DNA from 2 places in the Pseudoduganella sp. genome. Region 1 is predicted to be linked to the other one. Evidence: predicted binding sites of a transcription regulator. Region 1 holds the regulator's gene; the other holds the start of a gene.
The links. The regulator LexA, encoded in region 1, represses DNA repair genes until DNA is damaged. The targets are predictions, from matches to a motif close to ACTGTATNNNNATACAGT.

Region 1 (3,407 bases):
ACCTGATTGCCCTGGCGACCCGCCGCAACCCAGGCCGGCGCTGCGCCGACAAGCTCCAATTGATGCTTCCCCTGTATGCCTTGCGGGGAAAATTAAAGGAACTTACCGAGATACAGGAGGTCTTAGACTGGTTGTTGCCGCTACCGCCCGCCTGGCAAAGGAGATTCACCATGGACGTCGATAACTTTCTTGAAGACCACAAGAAGTGGGATAAAAACAGCCTCAACTACGCAATTGCCGAACACTTCATCCAGCAAGGTATCAAACAAGGTATCGAGCAAGGCATCGAGCAAGGCATGAAGCATGGCTTCCCGAAAGGTGAAGCGATGGGCAAAGCCAAGGGCGAAGCCATAGGATTGGCAAAAGGCCAGGCGCAGACCCTCAAACTTCAGCTGGAAGTGAAATTCGGCCCGCCCGGCAAGAACGTGCTGCGCGCCATTGATCGCGCCAACGCCGCCCAGCTCGAGCGCCTGGCAATCGCTTTGCTCGACGCGGAATCGGCCGCCGAAGCCTTACGCGCCGCGGGCCTGCGCGTCTGATGCCCCTGCCGCATCGGCCAGCCCCGGGTGCCGGGCCGAGCGCAAAATGCCCACCAGGAACCCAAGCCCGGCCGCGAACCAGACCACCGACGCCACCACATCAAACGCCAGCAAGCGATCCGGGAATTTGTACAAATAAGGCAACACCAGCAAGCCGCGCAGCAGGCACACCGCCGCCACCGTCCCCTGCACCATCTGCGCGAACGGCAGCCAGCGCAGGTAGCCGGCACCGGCCAGCCCGTACAGCGCACAGACCAGCATCAGCAAGCCGATCACCAGCGCGCCCGCCGGCGCCAGCAAGCCGCCGGCCTGGGCCGACGCCACGACTTTGGGCGGCGCCTGCAGGAAGGCATACCAGTCAGGCCCCAGCAATGGCGCCACAAAATGGATCAAGGCGCCGAACAAACAGATCCCCGCCGCCAGCAAGAAAGCACACCGTCCCATCCCGCCCTCCATTGGTTGTCGAATCGACATTAAGCCGAAATTTTTCTGCGTGTGCAACAAATTGCTTGCAATTCGTTTCATACTGTACAAAAATACAGACTGTCTATATTCACAGTTCACCATAGCGCCATGATCAAGCTCACAGCACGCCAAGAAGAAATCCTCAACCTGATCAAGGATGCGATCGAAAACACCGGCTTCCCGCCGACCCGCGCCGAGATTGCGGCAGAGCTGGGCTTCAAATCGGCCAATGCGGCCGAGGAGCACCTGAAAGCGCTGCAGCGCAAGGGCGCGATTGAAATCACCGCCGGCACCTCGCGCGGTATCCGCCTGACCGGCAATTTCGGCGGCACCGCCACCGGCACCGGCGCCGCCAGCGCGCCGGCCCCGCGCGCCAAGGTCGAATTCGACGACATGCCGGCGGTCCCCGCCGGCATGCTGGTCAGCCTGCCCCTGATTGGCCGCGTCGCCGCCGGTTCGCCCATCCTGGCCCAGGAAAACCTGGAAACCACCTACAGCGTCGACCCCAACCTGTTCTCCGCCAAACCGGACTTCCTGCTGAAAGTGCGCGGCGAATCGATGCGCGACATCGGCATCATGGACGGCGACCTGCTGGCCGTGAAAAAGACCGATACCGCCCGCAACGGCCAGGTCGTGGTCGCCCGCATCGGCAACGACGTCACCGTGAAGACCTACCGCAAGACCGGCAGCACCATCGAACTGCTGCCGGAAAACCCCGACTTCAAGGTCATCACCGTCACCCCGGAAGACGACTTCGCCCTGGAAGGCCTGGCCGTCGGCCTGATGCGGACCTGGCACTGATGCTGACGCTGTACGGCAGCGCCGAATCCGGCCACACCTACAAGGTGCGGCTGATGCTCGAAGTGGCAGCGCTGCCGTACGACTACCAGGAGATCGATTTACGCCTCGAGCGCGCCGCGCGCCCGGAACCCTTCCGCAGCCTCGCCCGCTATGGCGAAGTGCCCCTGCTGGTGCATGACGGCCAGCCCTACGTCCAATCGAACGCCATCCTCCTGCACCTGGCGCAGCACACGCAAGCCTTTGGCGCGGAAACGCCGCAGCGCCTGGCGCGCAGCCGCGAATGGCTGTTCTGGGAAGCCAACCGCATCGGCACCTCCCTGCCCCACCTGCGCTTCGGCCAGCGCTTCGACCCGCAAGGCTACCCGCCCGGCGTGCTGGAATGGATGCGCGCCCGCTTCACGGCCGACATCGCCCGCCTCGATGACGAGCTGGCCGACGGCCGCGCCTTCCTGCTGGGCGATGCGCCCAGCGTGGCCGACTTCGCGCTATGCGGCTACATGTTCTGGCCGGAACAGGCCAGCGTCAGCTACCCGCCGCACGTGGCGGCATGGCTCGAGCGCATCCGCAGCTTGCCGGGCTGGCGCCATCCTTACGACATGCCCGGCGTGGTGCCGTTTTAACCCTCCCGCCCCTGGCTTTTTGCAGCCCGTCGCCATCGCCTGCGGCGCGCACGGCCCCGAAAACCGCTGTGGAAAAAGCGCTACGCTAAACCCGCAGCCTGTTCCGCGATTCCTGCATTTCGTCGCAGGCATGTTCCCCGCATGGCTGCTTGCAACATAAAGTTACACAACATACCGATAACACCCACGGGGAGACCAGATGTTCAAACCTTTATGCATCGCCGCGGCGCTGCTGGCAGCGCAGTCCGCGTCCGCTTTCGACCAGCAGGCCAACCACTACCGCCTCAGCATCGACAAGGATGCGCGGCGCGCCCACGTCGAAGCCGACGTCTGGGTCGAGGGCCGCGAGCTCGTGCTGTTCAACGTCATGCCGATTCCGCAGTTGAAGAACGGCCAGGCCGACCTGATCGAAAAGCTGGCCGTGCGCGATATGGCCGGCAACGCCGTCCAGCTGCATGACAAAGGCGAAGGCGAATATGAGGTCGATGGCGACCGCCGCCTGCGCCTGTCCTACGACATCCGCCTGGAGCACGACAAATACCAGTGGCCGGGCGGGAATGAAGAAGTGTCTTACCACACCGACGAAGGCCTGATGGCGGTTGGCTACCCGCTGTTCATCGTGCCCGGCGTGGCGATGCACGGCCAGACCGAAGTCGCCTTCGACCTGCCCGCCGGCTGGAAGGCCAACACGCCATGGCGCAGCGGCGGCAAGCCCGGCGTCTTCATCGCGGAGTCGCGCCGCGAGCTGGTCAACAACGCCCTGTTCTTCGGCACCGCGCGCGCCGAAACCTTCAAAACCGGCGGCGTCGAAATGACGCTGGTGATGGGCAAGCAGTACTGGAAACGGCGCGAAGCCTTCATCTCGATGATCGACAAGCAGATGAACAGCTACCAGAAACTGTACGGCCGCGGCCCGGTGGCGCAACGCTTCCTGGTCGTGATCAACCAGGGCGACAGCGGCGACGGCGGCGCCTTCTCCGGC
Region 2 (3,407 bases), on a different contig from region 1:
TTCGAGCCGCGGCTTGGCACCACGATCGGCCAGGTTTCGGCCTGCGCGTTGGCCAGCAGGTTTTCCTTGGCCGCGCGGCAGCCGTAGGTCAGCGCGCGCATCTGCCAGGCGTCGAGCTGGGTGCCGTTGGCGGCCAGCTTGCGCGCCACCAGGTGCGCCAGCGCCAGATCCATATTGTCGCCGCCCAGCAGGATATGGTCGCCCACCGCCACGCGGTGCGGCTCCAGCACGCCGTCGCGCTCCAGGATGGCGATCAGCGAAAAGTCGCTGGTGCCGCCGCCCACGTCCACCACCAGGATGATGTCGCCCGGCTTCACTTCCTTGCGCCAGCGGCCATCGCTGTTCTGGATCCAGCTGTACAGGGCCGATTGCGGCTCTTCCAGCAGGGTGATGTTGTCGTAGCCGGCTGCACGTGCCGCCTCGGCGGTCAGTTCGCGCGCCGCCGGATCGAACGAGGCTGGGATGGTGACGGTGACCGCCTGCTCGTTGAACGGCGCTTCCGGGTGGGCATGGTCCCATGCCGCGCGCAGGTGCTTCAGGTAGCGGGTGGAGGCTTCCAGCGGCGAGACGCGGGTCACTTCTTCCGGCGCGTCGTTGGGCAGGATGCCGGCGCGGCGGTCCACGCCCGGGTGGCACAGCCAGCTCTTGGCGCTGGACACCAGGCGGATCGGCGTGGTGGCGCCACGGCTGCGCGCCATTTCGCCCGCCACCGCAGCCTGGCCTTCCGGCGCGGCCCAAGGCAGCGACAGTTCGCCCGGCGCCAGTTCGTCGGCGTGCGGCAGATAGAGGAAGCTTGGCAGCAGCGGCAGTTCTTCCACCGTGCCCGGCGCGGTCAGCTGCGGGATGCCCAGCACGCCGTGTTTGGTCTTCTCGCCGTCGCTGCCGGCCAGTTCAACATAGGACAGCGCGCTGTGGGTGGTGCCAAGGTCGATGCCGATGGCGTAACGCGGTTCGCTCACAGTTCCACCTCGGCCGGTGCCAGCACTTTTGCGTCATGCGCTTCCGCCAGCTTCGGCAGGCGCACGCTGGAGGCGCGCCAGCCACGGTGGCTCAGGGTGCCGCTGAACGGCGCCTGGCCCACCACATTGCCGGTCAGGCGCACGGCGGCGGCGTCGAAGCCTGCCGGCAGCGTCACCCGGCTGCCTTCCGCTTCGCTGCGGATCGCTTCGATCGAGAAGTGCTCGCGCAGCACTTTGGCGCAGCCTTCGTGCACTACGCGCGCGGCGGCGCCGATATCGGCGTCCGAATAGCCGGACAGGTTTTCTTGCGTGAAGTCGATCAGGCGCGCTTCGCGCTGGAACAGCGACAGCAGCTGCAATGCAGCGTCAGGCGTGGCTTCGCGCAGCGGCGCGGCGGCTGGGGCCTGGACGGGTGCCGGCGTGGCGACAGGCGCCGGGGCCGGAGCGGAAACCGGGCCGATGCCATCGTCGCGCACGCGCGCGGCGAATTCGGCGTCGCCCAGGGTCTTGAAGAAGGCGCCAATGGCGAGGGAAATCCTGCTTCCGAAGGAAGGCAGATTGGTAGATTTGCTCATTTATTGCTCTTTGAAGGTCGGGGGGTATCCCGGAGAAGTGCGCATGATACCAGCTTGGCTTGCAGGCGAGGCGCAGCAGGTTTAGAATACTGTATAAATAAACAGTAGTTTGCATTGGGGCGCCGCATGCAGGACCATGATCTAGAGGGGCAGGTAATGCTGCCGCCGGTTTCGCGCAAGGCCCAGAAAGGGCGCGGCGCGGTATCAAACATGCAAGGCAGGTACGAATTGCAGGCGCGCGAAGCGTTCGATGACGGCTGGGCGCCGGACCCGGACGATGCCGACGCTGAAAAGCTGCCGCCGCGCACCATCGTCACCGAAGAGACGGCCAAGACCATCCTCACGCGCAACCAGTCGCCCGATATCCCGTTCAGCGTCTCGCTCAACCCTTATCGCGGCTGCGAGCATGGCTGCATCTACTGCTTCGCCCGACCATCGCACAGCTACCTCGGCCTGTCGCCGGGGCTCGACTTCGAGACCAAGCTGTTCGCCAAGGTCAACGCGCCGGAACTGCTGCGCGCCGAACTGTCGAAGCCCGGCTATGAAGTCGAATCGCTCGCCCTGGGCGTGAACACTGACGCCTACCAGCCCTGCGAGCGCGACTACCAGCTCACGCGGCGCGTGCTGCAGGTGCTGGCCGAGTGCAACCATCCGGTGGGCCTGATCACCAAATCCTCCCTGATCGAGCGCGATATCGACATCCTGGCGCCGATGGCCGAGCGCAACCTGGCGGCCGCCTCGATCACCATCACCACGCTCGACAGCAAGATCTCGCGCACATTGGAGCCGCGCGCCGCCGCACCGGCGCGCCGCCTGCGCACGATCGAGACCCTGGCCAAGGCCGGCATTCCAGTCGGCGTCTCGATCGCGCCCATCATCCCCTTCGTCACTGAACCGGACATCGAGAAAATCATGGCCGCCGCGCGCGATGCCGGCGCGGTCATGGCCACCTACGTCGTGCTGCGCCTGCCGTGGGAAGTGAGCCCTTTGTTCAAGGAATGGCTCGAAGCCCACTTTCCCGACCGCGCCGCGCGCGTGATGAACCGCGTGCGCGATATGCGCGGCGGCAAGGATTATGAAGCAGAGTTCGGTTCGCGCATGCGCGGGGAAGGCGTGTGGGCCGACCTGATCCAGCAGCGTATCGAAAAAGGTATCACACGCTTCGGCTTCCACGGCCGCCACAGCAAATTCCGCTCGCTCGACTGCTCGCAGTTCAAACGCCCCGATTACATCCCACCCTCCGGCGCCCGTGCCCGCGCCGCCGCCAAAGCGGGGCAGATGGATTTGTTTTGACCATGGGAGGTCATCATGGGCTGGTTTCTCGTCAACATTGCCGTACCTTTGCTGGCACCGGTCTTCGTCCTGTTCATGTTGAGACCGTTACCTCTTCCTGCTGGCGCCCGCTCATCTTTAAAATGGATTGCGCCAGTGAAGGACGGGCAGTTATGCTGGGTCGCCATTGCGTTCTGCGCCTCAGCATTGTACGAGTACGGGACCATTGCCAGCGAACTAGCGACACCGCCTGCAGCGTTGTTGCAGATCTCGAATGGATTGGCCAATGTGTGCCTGGTGATGAGCAGTATCGTAGCGACCGGTGGCGCGCTCTACTCGACACCTGTTGAGAAGCCGGCGCATATCAGCTGGCCGCGGCATTTTTCTTGCTTTTGCACGTCATTATTCTTCGCACTTGCATCTGCAAGCCTGTATGCGATTATTCACTTTGGCATGCGCTAACGCAGGAGGAAATATGTTTACGAGGTTCATCCATTACCACTTTCGCGACAACGATGCCGCAAGAAACTCTATGCTGGCCCTTGCCTTTGCGGTGGGAGTATTAGGGACTGGGATTGTGGTGCTTAAGGCACTTTTGGCG

Region 2: ACE3TQ_RS21240 (PA0069 family radical SAM protein) is a predicted target of LexA. The motif match lies at 1,623-1,640, and genes of this name have one in related genera.

Annotation. Positions count from the first base shown of each region.
Region 1 is NZ_JAYSCO010000015.1:25,592-28,998, forward strand. It holds gene ACE3TQ_RS09620 (hypothetical protein) at 1-539, shown strand, start outside; gene ACE3TQ_RS09625 (hypothetical protein) at 513-983, opposite strand; gene lexA (transcriptional repressor LexA) at 1,113-1,805, shown strand; gene ACE3TQ_RS09635 (glutathione S-transferase family protein) at 1,805-2,425, shown strand; gene ACE3TQ_RS09640 (hypothetical protein) at 2,625-3,407, shown strand, end outside.
Region 2 is NZ_JAYSCO010000056.1:31,028-34,434, reverse strand. It holds gene ACE3TQ_RS21250 (Hsp70 family protein) at 1-959, opposite strand, end outside; gene ACE3TQ_RS21245 (DUF2760 domain-containing protein) at 956-1,534, opposite strand; gene ACE3TQ_RS21240 (PA0069 family radical SAM protein) at 1,661-2,827, shown strand; gene ACE3TQ_RS21235 (hypothetical protein) at 2,843-3,268, shown strand; gene ACE3TQ_RS21230 (gamma-glutamylcyclotransferase) at 3,391-3,407, opposite strand, start outside.